DNA from 3 places in the Chryseobacterium sp. SIMBA_028 genome. Region 2 is predicted to be linked to each of the others. Evidence: riboswitches for the same ligand, from Rfam matches in the RefSeq annotation. Region 2 holds a riboswitch; each other region holds the start of a gene.
What was found. Region 2 has a riboswitch for cobalamin ahead of SCA31_RS07785 (TonB-dependent receptor plug domain-containing protein). Riboswitches for the same ligand answer to the same signal wherever they lie in the genome.
Positions count from the first base shown of each region.

Region 1 (4,232 bases), 140 kb from region 2:
CAAAAGCACCATCTCCATTAAAGTCTATCCAAGCAACTATATCTGGTCTTCTTATTGGTTTGGGAGCTGTCCATGTAGGATGTATAGCTATAGTATTTCCCATACTACCTGGTTGAAGATAGACCCTACGCGGGTAGCCATCATTACGATAATCTGTATAAGTTGAAGGTCCTGAATTACTCTCCATTACAGGTCCACCAACCGGTGTAACAGTAACATTTGAAAGATGGCCTATATTTGGATCTATAGAACTTGATGTACAATAATTTTTATATGTAGAAAAAAATACAGATGACGAGTTCTCTCCTGATGAAACTTCTGTGACCTGAACTTCATAAGGTGTACATGGTACTAAAGGTTCAAGAGTAGCAGTATTTCCCGTCACAGCAACGGATGTCCAAACATTTGAACCGGAAACCCTATATTTTACCAAAAAATTATTAGAATTTTGAATAGCATCCCAATTCACTACAGCAGACGTACTAGAGATACCCGATATTTTAACATTTGTAGGTACTGACAAAAAAGTAAAGCTTTCGATATTTCTCGAAAAAGCTTTGTTTGGATTGAGTGCTCCTGTTAATAGGAACACTAATAAGTAAAGTGTATTTCTCATGAGTTATAGTAGTTTTATTAAAAAAATCATTCAAATTTAACTCTTTTTCTTTGGTTATGAAGTCTTATTCTGAAATACCACTAAATACATTCTACAGTTATTGTACATCAAAAAATCATATATTAAATCAAATAATAAGTTTTCTTTAAAAAAAATGAATATTAAGATTTATATAAAATGAATCTACTAACAGGAATACATTTAATTTATATATTTGGGGAATTAAAAATCTGTTATAATGATTTCAGTCAACAAAGCATTCTACTTATCTGCTTTCAGTATTTTTTCTTTAGCACTCGTTAAGGGGCAGAATAAAGTTCCTTTTGGTGTTGTAAAAGCAGAGGAAGGATATGCCAATGTACGTGTACATAAGGATAACTACAGAAAAATTGTAGATAAGATCCGTATGCGTAAAGGTGATGTATTTGTTTATGTAAAGCCTGCTCCGGGAGAAACGGAATGGATCTGGATCAAATATCCTGAAAAACAGGATGACGAGAAGCCATTTGTACGCTATGAAACTCTTGACAAGGAAGGAATGGTCAACAAGGAACGTATTGCTTATATTGATCAGCTTCCAGCCTACACTCCCTCAAAATCTAAAAATGGAAAATCATTAATTTTCACAGATAATTCTGATCCCAAAGTTCTTACTTCTCAAAGAAGCAAAGTGGTCATCGATATTTATCCATCCAACGCCGGCTACCGTAAAAAGGAAAAAGATGCTGAAGGAAAGCTTCTTACCATTGATAAGGTAAAGCCTTGGGGAATAGGAAACGATCTTCCTGAAGGAATGACGGAAATTAAGTCCATCAGAGTACAACAACCCGGAAGAGGATCTGTTTTTGTAAGGGAAGCCATCAAAAATATGTTCCAGCCTACCATGGATTTCAACAACATAGGGGTTACTTCTTTGGACAATGACAATATTTTCCTTTATATGATCAATGGTTCAGGAGAAAACAGATATACCACTCTTTGGACGATCAAGAAAGGAAGAGTGATCAGCCAGATTATTTATCATAATCCGGAATAAATTCATTATTTTTGCACCGAAAAAGTTTAACGCTTATTCATCACAGAAACTGGTTCTGCCTAACCGCAGATTAAAAGGGAACCGTGTGAAAATCACGGACTGTCGCGCAACTGTAAGTAACTGAAATCTTTATCAAAAGATCCACTGTGCGAGGCATGGGAAGGAGATAAAAGATGTTACAAGTCAGGAGACCTGCCTTTTCTTAAACAAGAAACTTTCGCGATTTGAAGTTTTATTGATCTGATGGATTGTTTCAGGGATTTCCAAGATTCCTGTCATTATTCTGTTGTTTTGATATTATTTCATTTCGCCTTAATTAATAATGAAATATGACTACAGAAGAAAGAATTGAAGCAGCCGAAACCAGAATCTTTAAAGCGGTTTTCCCAAACACGACCAATCATTACGATACTCTTTTCGGAGGTACTGCCATGCAGCTGATGGATGAAGTAGCCTTTATCACTGCTACCCGATTTGCAAGAAAAAGAGTGGTAACGGTAAGCAGCGACAAGATCGATTTTAAAAAACCTATTCCTGCCGGAACTATTGTTGAGCTGATTGGAAGAGTTTCACATGTTGGAAAAACAAGTATGAAGGTAAGTGTGGAGATCTTTACAGAACAAATGTACTCCTACGAAAGAGAAAAAGCAATTGTAGGTGATTTTACCTTTGTAGCAATTGACGAATTCAAAAAACCAATTCAAATACTATAATAATAAGTTTCGGGCGGCCTTTGGCCGCCCGAAATTTTTCCAAAACAGTGATAAAAATCAGCCTCTTTCTATCAGAAAAACAAGACCGAATATTGAGCTGTTTTTATTATCTTACCACTTTGTCAGTTTCCAAACTTCTGTTTAATAAGAGTTCAAATGCTTCACCCATCTCGTCCGATGCTCTGGTAATTGCATTTTCAAGCATATTTCTGATCTGCTTTTCTGTAACGCCGGCTTCCGTCCAGCTTTTTCCTGAAGTATGAGAGTTCAGTATAAAAGGCATAATTCTATCGATAGCACAAGCAAAAATAGCATCAGGAGTTTTTTCCTCTTCAAATTCCAGCCATAGATTAAAGAACTCCGTACGCAAAGGCTCATCCAGAATTCCAAAGATCTTTTGGGCAGAGATTTTTTCCCTTTCAAATTTTCCTACCATTGCTTTCTCATCAAACAAGAAAGTATCCCCTGCCTCAATCTCTACAAGATCGTGAATAGAAAGCATTCTTATTACCCTCAGTAAATCAATATCTGTACGGTTTTTAGCATATGGATAAAGAATTTGTGCCAGAATAATGATTTGCCACGAATGTTCTGCCGTATTCTCTCTTCGGGAGTCATCTGCATTATAGTTTCTTCTTTGAACATTTTTCAGGGCATCTACTGCCAGGATAAAATCGATCTCTTTCTGTATCTTCATCTTACTTTTATTTATTATATTCTTCTGCTGGATATACCTTGGTTTTAGTAACCCATTTATTATTTATTTTTTCTTGTGTGATCACTTTTACATACCGTTCATCACTCTTATCCTCTTCCTTTTCAAGCACCTTGTCCAGTCCCTTATTCGGAATTACCCTATATTCTGTAGTAAAAAAATTACAACATCCCGACTTTCCATAGCAAATCAAACGTTTACGAACAGGATCTGTTTCAAAAAGATCAAAATAGCTGGAAGCAATGTCTGTAAGTTCATTACTTTTCACAAAAGCCATCCTTGTCTTGTTGAACACATATACATCATAGGAAGCACTGCTATAATTCCCAAGGTTTCCATTTCTTATCGCTATATCCTCCGTTCCGTCAAAATTAAAGTCATCAAAAACCACAGGGCTTTGTTCCTTGCTTAGCTGAGTCATTTTTCCTGGTATAGGTTTTTGATCATTTCCAAAACTTAACACCAGATTATCAGACGTAAAAGTTTGCACCTTGGCGTTTTTATTATCAAACAACTCCACAGTTCCTTTACCCATACACCCATCGTGATCACAGTTTCCAATATGGATTACAGCATCATAGTTTTTCGACGCATCTTTAACCTCAAATTGATACTGTCCAAAACACACAGGGCCTAATAAAATAAAGGCTGATAAACTTTTGTAGTAATTTAAAATATTCATAGTAATAGTAAATGTGAATTCAATTGTTTCTATAAAACTCTCCATAACAAAAATACGAATCCTTCGATCTACCTCAAAATTCACACGGCATTATATCTCAGAATATGAAATCAGACATTTAATTTTTAGAAGCTATTCCCGCTATCCGCTCATACTCCTCGCTCCTGCTCCAAAATCCAAATATGCTGTGGGGTAGCCGCTCCTATCAGGGCTATGAAGTCTAATTATCAATAATATTATCATTGTATATCAATCAGTTTGATCTTCAGCAAAAAATATCAGCCGCAATAAAACCCTTGAGATTGCCATCCTATTTAAACTAAAACAAATCTTATCTCATTCCATTTCTCAACCCATAGTACTCAATTTTCAAGATTAAAATCAATTATTTTGCCTTGAAAATGATTTCATGAAAATTCAAAATAAAATTATATTACTGATTATCAGATAATTAAATAATTTATTTAAAA
Region 1 covers NZ_JAWRWZ010000005.1:176,632-180,863, reverse strand. The annotation lists gene SCA31_RS08470 (T9SS type A sorting domain-containing protein) at 1-616, opposite strand, end outside; gene SCA31_RS08465 (hypothetical protein) at 855-1,652, shown strand; cobalamin riboswitch at 1,686-1,867, shown strand; gene SCA31_RS08460 (acyl-CoA thioesterase) at 1,982-2,365, shown strand; gene SCA31_RS08455 (HD domain-containing protein) at 2,472-3,062, opposite strand; gene SCA31_RS08450 (XAC2610-related protein) at 3,070-3,762, opposite strand.
Region 1: it holds a riboswitch for cobalamin, as region 2 does, so the genes downstream of both, SCA31_RS08460 (acyl-CoA thioesterase) here and SCA31_RS07785 (TonB-dependent receptor plug domain-containing protein) in region 2, are expected to answer to the same signal.

Region 2 (4,232 bases):
AATCATTAAAAGATGGAGCCCTGAAATTTCTTGAAACACTCAGTCCCAGAGTATACCAATTGATGGCATTCCATTTTCCTGAAAAAGAAAATAGTACAGGTGAGCTAATTTTCCCCACGAAATCTTTTCGTATTCCGGCTTCAAGACGTAGATCTTTTACAGGAAAATACCTTACTAGCCCTGAAACTGATCCCATATTTCGACTTATATTATCTATTCCGGAGCCATATCCCTCACCTTTATTGAGCTGATATTCTCCAATAACATTGAAGTTCCATTTAGAATTAAGAAAATAATTGAAATCATTCTTCAGGATATAATTCTTCCCTGTTCCACCACTGGTCTGAGGACCATCAGCTTTAGCAAAGTACTGAAAGTTTTCCTCTGTATAAGCTGCCTTGAAAGAGTTATTGAATAGTGTTTTATTCCAATCCCATGAAATCAGACTTCTTATATTTTGAGTTCTGTATTTCGTTTCAGTTTCATTATCAAAGAGGATTGGATAATGCTGTTGTCCGTTAAAGAACTCCGAAATCCATGAAACCTGGTGATACGGCGCAATTTTATAAGCTGCAGCCATATTGAAATTTGTATTATAGTACTGGCCGTTTCTATTGATGTAGTTTTTAGCCTCTTTTACTTCATAATCATTCTCACTTACAGAATAATTTCCTGAAGCCTTAAAGCTGAACTTTTCATTGCTATAAGCTCCTTTAAGGAAGTTATTATAAGTATTAAAAGATGCTACTTCTGAAAACAGCATACCATGAAAGCCTTTATTGAAATCGAGATTATTATTCAGGTGAATACTCCCCCCAATAGCTCCGGATCCGTAAGTGACACTTCCCCCACCGGCTTTTATTCCTATCTGGTCATACCCGAACAAAGCAATATTATTAATATCTCCCTGACCTAAAAAATTAGAGTTAATATTAATTCCGTTCCAGACAAAAGCCGTCTGTTGGGCTGTTGTTCCTCTAAAAGAAGGTGAAGAAACTGCTCCACGACCGTTTTCCTTAATGTAAACAGCAGACTGGAATCTCAGCAGCTCAGAAAGATTACTGGAATTCTTTTTGACATCTTCAGCACTAATCGTTGTTACAGGATGAAAAAGTTTCACCTTATTCATCTGACTATCGAAAATATAAATCGTATCAACAACTTTCTCCTGTCCGAAAAGAAAGCAGCCATAAGACGACAAAAACAGTACTAAAGATCTTTTTATATCCATATTATTCCACTTTTCCTCCGAAAGCAATATGTTTTTTGATTATTATTCTGGCAGGTCTCCTGACTTTCGCTTTCTGCGCCTTCCCGTTTGTACAGTGGCTGTTTACAGAAACTCTTGTTGCGATTTACAGTTGCGGGGACAGTCTGGGGATCTCACCCAATTCCCTTTTCATTCCAATATGCTGGAAACCAAAATTTTTGCAAAGATAGCTTTTTAAATGTATTGACCAAAAAGCAAATTTATAGGCCAGCCTTTACATGTTATGATCATCTGTACCTATTTTTAACAAAAATAGATGCATATAGGTTTACTGTAAAAATTCAGATAACTTTAAGCTTGAAACATTACATATATAAAATAAAATCAGCTGCCTCCATACGAAAGCAGCTGATTATATATAATAAGATGTTTACTTATTTACCGATTACTTCTGTAATTGGATTTCCAACATTTCCACTTGGGAACTGAATTTTCAATAATGAAGAAACTGTAGGAGCGATATCTGTCATATGATATGCCTTGTTGCTTTCTCCCTGCTTCACTCCCCATCCCATAAAGATCAATGGAATATGTGAATCATAAGAATTCCATACACTGTGTGTAGTTCCTGTTTTGGAATATGGCGGAAGCATAGAATCATGGGAAATCAATTGGATATCACCACTTCTCTGTCTGTTGATTCCATTGATAATTCTTTGCTTGATAGGTTCCGGAATACTAGATTCCTGAACTTTATCTACCGAAACGGCATATAAAACAGTAGGATCTTTTTCTAATTCCTTTACCGTAAAGTTTCTTACATCATCCAACTCAAGCTTGCTGTCTGCCAATACTTTTCTATCAAAATAAATCTGGTAGTTATCAATTGCATTAATCAATTTATCAGCACCAAACTTCGATTTCAACTTTTCGTTAATATTCTTCTCAGCTCCTTCTCCGAAGAAACCTGTAGGGATTTTATGTTCTTTCAGGAATCCTACAGAATGAGCTCCACCGTGGTCAGCAGAAAGGAAAACAGTATACTCTCCTTTTCCAACCTTTGAATCCAGATAGTTGAAGAATTGTGCTAAATCCTGATCTAGTCTGATATATACATCTTCCACTTCAATGGAGTTCGGCCCGAACTTATGCCCAGCATAATCCGTGGAAGCCAAGTTGATTGCTAAAAAGTCTGTAATAGCATCACCTCCTAGCTTTTCACCTTCTACAGACGCTTCTGCCAACTTCAAAGTCAGTGTATTTCCGAAAGGGGTATAACGGATGTTATCTTTTTTTGTCTGATAATCTTTAGCCAGATCATTGTAAGGGAAAGTAGGTGTCTTTGCACTTCCCAATAACCCTTCCCAAGAAGAATTGTCAGGTGAACTTTCTGTATACTGATTGATTGGAAGTAACGTATTCCAACCATTCGCTACTAATTTTTCCGGTAAATTCTGAGAGTTGAATGATTTTACCCACTGAGGAAGATCATTCATATACCATGTACTTGTAATAAAATTTCCGGTACTGTCATCAAACCAGAATGCTCCGTTTGGAGTGTGTCCCGCAGGAAGAATGGAAGCACGATCTTTCAAAGAAACACCAATTACTTTTCCCTGGAAATTGGTTGCCAGTCTTAATTCATCCGTTACCGTTGTAGACCAAAGATTTTTCGGAGAATGGCTTCCTGTCTTTGTATTGGTAGTTCCTACAGGCTGAACGCTGTCATCTGCAGTACAGTATACCCCTTTACCCGTTTCCTTATCCGTCCAGTCATTTCCGGCAATCCCGTGAATGGCAGGTACAGATCCTGTATAGATACATGTGTGTCCCAACGCTGTAATGGTAGGAACATACGGAATGTGTACATTATTTAAAGAATATCCTGTATTCAACAATCTTTTGAAACCGTCATTTCCATATTTATTGTAAAAACGGTATAGATAATCCCAACGCATCTGATCCACTACCAGACCTACTACTAATTTGGGTCTTTCCAATTGAGAATTTCTGTTCTTCTGCGCATTGATTGTAACTACGGACAAAAAAGTAGCTGCCGCAATTGAAATGTTCCTAAGCATCCAAGTAAATTTTTATTGATCACAAATTTAGGGGTTTTGAAAGGTTTAGAGTATGAAATTTTATTTAAATTTGATCTTTATTCAATTCCTTAACCCAATTCATCATGATTTTAGGAGTATACTGGTACTTTAAATTCCCTGAAAACCTATACCACTTCAAGTTTTTCAGGTTTTTTGAGGGATATAGAGGTCATGCAGATCATGATGCAGAACTGGCAGCAAGAGTTCAGGTCAGTAATATTGAAAACCTCATCAGACAACTGGAAGAATTGAAATTACGTTTCAAAAGAACTTATTTATCCCTTGCCATCAATGAGAATCAGCTTATTATTAGTATTGGAGATCATCAGCTTTTCGATTATCATTTTCAATTTGCAACCGAAATAGAAGATTTGTTGATTCAAGAAAATGCAAAACTATTGGATTCAAGCGGTCCTTTTAAAGCTCAACTCAATAAAAACTACCCGCCGGAAAGGGAAAGTTTTGAAAATATTGAACATCAGTTTATTCAAATCGTTAGTTCAGATTTAAAAAAGAACAATGCTGAAAATCTTTCAATAAGAATAGACTGTAACCTACCCTTAGCAGATAAAAAAAACTTCATCAACGATCTGATTTCTATATGCCGAGAAGAAAATATTAATGTATTCTATTATAAAGACCATGATTTTAATAATCATTGTAATGTAATGCTTTTTTTCACCAATGGACGACAGAGCAAAGATGCTATCCTGACTGTTCATGTTAATTCATTTGGAAATAAGGTAAGACAGCTCAGTCAAAAATATTCACTTCATTTTGGCCATTTTGGTGGATTAAACAACTATCCGCAAAACGGACCTCATATCGAACTGATTGTGGATGAAGAATACATTTTAATCAAAAAATAAACCCATTATAATTTAATAATATGATTAAGTTTAAATACGTCATTTTGTACG
Region 2 covers NZ_JAWRWZ010000005.1:31,996-36,227, reverse strand. The annotation lists gene SCA31_RS07785 (TonB-dependent receptor plug domain-containing protein) at 1-1,231, opposite strand, end outside; cobalamin riboswitch at 1,263-1,439, opposite strand; gene pafA (alkaline phosphatase PafA) at 1,645-3,291, opposite strand; gene SCA31_RS07775 (hypothetical protein) at 3,396-4,181, shown strand; gene SCA31_RS07770 (VOC family protein) at 4,202-4,232, shown strand, end outside.

Region 3 (4,232 bases), on a different contig from region 2:
TTTACTGCAATTCCGTAAGGTGTTTTAATGATTGTTTCATAATCTGAATCAATAATTTTATTAGAAATAACTTTTTCAGTCTTTACATCAATGACTCCAAATGTTTTTTTGTAGGTATGGGTATTATAATTAAATTCATTACCATAGTAGTAAAGCTTATCATTCACGATGGTCATTTCACTAACTGCGATATTAAAATTCTTCTTTACCATTCCGGTAGCAGCATCAACAAGATATAAGTTGGAGGGAATATCATAGTAATCTCCTCTTGAGCTTACATACAGATCTCCATAATTATCTTTTTTAAGACGATGAAGATTAATGGCAACATCTATCTTTTTAGTTTCTGTAAAACTATTCAGATCGATTACTGAAACTGTTTTATCATAATTAGGGACCATATATCCTCCGGAGTTGGCAACAAAAAGCTGATTTCCTACAATTTCCAGTTCTTCCGGCTGATAACCTACAGTAACTTCTCTTTTTATCGCAAGAGAAGCCGTGTCAATTTCCACTACTTTACCCTTTGGAGCATTAGGATTAATATCTACAGGGCCTACATAACTACTTGCATAAGCCTTCCCGTCCTTGAAGGCTAAATATCTACAATTTTGCAACTGAATTGTTTTTATACGTTTAGCAGTTTTAGCATCCAGTACTTCTATTTTATTGGAAACATTCACTACAATGTATAATTTACTTCCATAGATTTTAATATCATTTCCAACATCCCCCAATTCTTTTACAACTTCCGGGTTGATTTCTGCATAGATATTTCGGTAGTAGTTTCCTTTGGTATAATCGAAGAAATCCAGAGTACATTTATTACTTCCCATATTTCCTTCGTTCAATACATAAAATCCTTTAATTCCATTATCCTGACCTGGTGTAAGTCCCTCCACAACTTCCATTGGAATAACTACTTCATCAGTACGACAGGCAATAAGAGCCAGCAGAGCAAAAAATAAGAAACAAATATTTAGTTTTTTCATAAGGTGAAGTTTAAAGTGAGTCTAAAGTTTCTTCCCGGCATGGGATAATTTTTTACAACGTCATAATATTGATTAAAGACGTTGTTCATTTCAAGATTAATTTTAAAAGGATGTCCAGCCAAATTCAGTTTCTTTTGAATAGAAAGGTCATGGGTATACCAAGGCTGTATAAAATTGTACTGAATATTGTCCAGTTGCCCATCATAACGTTTCCCGACATAGATCATGCTATAGTTGAAACTCCAGTCTTTATAGTCTGCCATCATGGTAAAAGAACCACTATGCCACGGGGTATAAGGAATCTGATTTTTATAAAAGGTATCTGCAGGATCTATTCCTTCTCCTTTGAAGGTTTTATCTTTAGCGCTTTGATAGGTATAAGACAATAAAGGCCTAAGCTTTACTCTTCCCAGCATCAATTCTGTCTGAGCATTGATATCAACACCTATAATTTCAACTTTCCCAAGGTTCAGCATCATCCAGCGGAACATATTGGTAGTGGGTACAGCAACAATTTTATCTTTTACTTTATTATAATATCCATCTATCTTTACATAAAATCCCTTAAATACAGGATTTTCATATTTCTTCTGATAAGTAAAACCGATATCATGCTGATACGTAAACTCAGGCTCAAGGAAAGTACTTCCAACATTGGTATAATATAAATCATTGAAAGTAGGCAGCCTGAAAATCTTTTTATAGAAAGCTCTAAGAGTAAGTTCAGGAACTGCAACAGGCTGATAACTCATAAAAAGGGCAGGAGTCCATTCTCTTCTGTCATCCGGCCTTTTATTTTTTCTTACTTCTTCAAAAGTAAAGGTACCTAATAAACTTCCTAAAAATTTGAACCTATTCCATTGATAAGTAGTAGCCAATGCTACGAGTGTAGTATAACGGGTAGGATAAGAAAAGTTTTTTAAATCAGCGTCCAGATTATTATACTGAAAGTCTCCACTTAAACTTACATCCCAATTGGAATTTATAGAATAAATATTGGAAGATGAAAGATAAACCTCTTTTTGGATATAGGTATTTTTTGCAGGATAAGCTGCCTGAGATAGCACTGTATCATTAAAATAAGTATAATCGTAAGCAAATTTAGCCTTAAGCTGGGTTTCAAACTTGGGAAAAAGTTTCTTTCTGAAGTTGGCTTGTACAAAATAATTTTCATCAATCATTCTTGCCCCTCTTGCTTTAAAACGATTATTCACAATAGGTGCAGGAATTCCGCGGTTTGAAATATATCCATAGCCACGGATGTTCCAATTTCCATTGTTTAGCGTTCCATTAATAGATGTTTCAAAACGTTTTGCCTTTATATCGGAATCATATCTTTTGGCAATCGTATCATTAGCAGTAGTACCATTAGGGTACTTTCTGGTGTATCGATATCTGTAAACACCATCACTCTGTAGAAATTCTGCACTTAAACTTGCTGAAATTCGTTTTGAGATCTTTTGCTCTAATCGGAAAGAGGGATTGAATAAATCTATAGAAGCACTTTTTGCTCTTATAGTGAGATTGGTTTTTCTGTTTCCTGTGAATACGGGTGTTTTGGGCTGTAAATAGATAGATCCTGAGGATCCAAAATCTTTCGCAGGCTGAAAAATCTCGCTCTTTTGTCCGTTATATAATGAAATTTCCTCCAGATCATCCAGAGAATATCTTCCTAAGTCTACCACTCCATTTTGGGCATTCCCCAATTGAATTCCATCATAGAAAACCCCTACATGCTGGCTTCCCATACTTCGAATATTGACAGTCTTCAAACCACCCATTCCTCCATAGTCTTTGATCTGAACTCCGGAGAAATATCGTAAAGCATCTGCTACAGAATGGCTGTTTAGTCTTTCAAGCTCCTCGCCCTGTAAAACCTGAGCAGGAAGTATTTCTTTAAAGTTCTTTTTGTAAATATTGACAGCCTTTATGGCTTCTTCTTTAATGCTGTCTTTTTTCTTCGTTTGGGAAAACAAGAATTGAGATGTTAACACAAATACTGTGAAAACAACCTTATGAAATTGAGATGTAGTCGGTTTTGGCACCATTAGCTCATTCAGGAATAATGATAACGCTAATGGATATAAGAAAGCAACGACAAGGCACAGCTGTTACTGCACAGAATCATTGTAGTCCTAAGCTTTATTCCACGAAAGCGTCAAACGTTTATATTTTCTGGCAGGTCTTCTGACTTACTCCATTTTTGAAATCCTTCCCATTAAAAAACAGTGGATATATTCTTCAAAAACTTTGGTGTGGAGCTTACAGCAGCGGGTCTGTTCCGGATTTTCACCGGATTCCCTTTTAAGAGCTTTTTAGGGCTCACCAAATTTCGGCAAAGATAAACAATTATTACTATATAGCCTTAAATAACAAAATGATTTACAATATTATAAATAAATGACTTTGAAATCTGATTTTAAATATAAGATGATTAAAAAAACAAAGTTTAATTTTTAGAATCTACCATCCTCAATGTATTCTAAAAATTAAACTTTGAAGAAAATAGAAAGCAATGTCTTCTCAACTCTTTTTGCTTTCTGTAAAAAATTATATTCCGATATTCACAAAAATACTGAACCGTGATTTCGCTTCAATATCTCCTCCGGCAAGATTAGTATATGCCGGCAGCATGATTTCACTTCCTAAACTGAATTTTTTATAAGAGGCTTCAAATCCCAGTTTTCCATATAAAGCACTTCCTGCCGTATTGGGTAAAGCTTCATCAAACTGTTTGTTTTGAGCATAAACCTCTCCCTGCACTCCAGCTTTTGCAGAAAAAATAGCATTTTCATTTCCTGCAATCTGGTAAAACCCTGTTGCAGCGTAATTCCATTGGTTTCCAAAACGATAATTCTTTTTATTTTCCGTTTTTATGGTGTAATCTGTATTGATCAATACCGCAATTTTATTCTTTTGAAATTTATAGTTCAGCGCGGCCTGATAATCCCAGCTTCCTGTTCCCAACTGAAAACTTGGATTAACTCCTGAGATTCCTTTCTCATCAAATTTTCCCAAGGGAACTTTTACGCCTAATCCGCCACTTAGCTGATGAAAATTGTCCTTAGAATTAAGAAGCTTATAAATTCCCATCAGATTCAAATCTCCTATTCCATTGATCCTGATATCACCCTGCATTGTTTTCTTCTCATGAAAATGGAATGGTAAGCTTGCATACACGCTTAGTTTCTTGGTTAATGGAATCTTTCCCCAAAGCTGTAAGGTATTGAAATACTGATC
Region 3 covers NZ_JAWRWZ010000003.1:138,633-142,864, forward strand. The annotation lists gene SCA31_RS04990 (YncE family protein) at 1-992, opposite strand, end outside; gene SCA31_RS04995 (TonB-dependent receptor plug domain-containing protein) at 989-2,968, opposite strand; cobalamin riboswitch at 3,152-3,337, opposite strand; gene SCA31_RS05000 (transporter) at 3,543-4,232, opposite strand, start outside.
Region 3: it holds a riboswitch for cobalamin, as region 2 does, so the genes downstream of both, SCA31_RS04995 (TonB-dependent receptor plug domain-containing protein) here and SCA31_RS07785 (TonB-dependent receptor plug domain-containing protein) in region 2, are expected to answer to the same signal.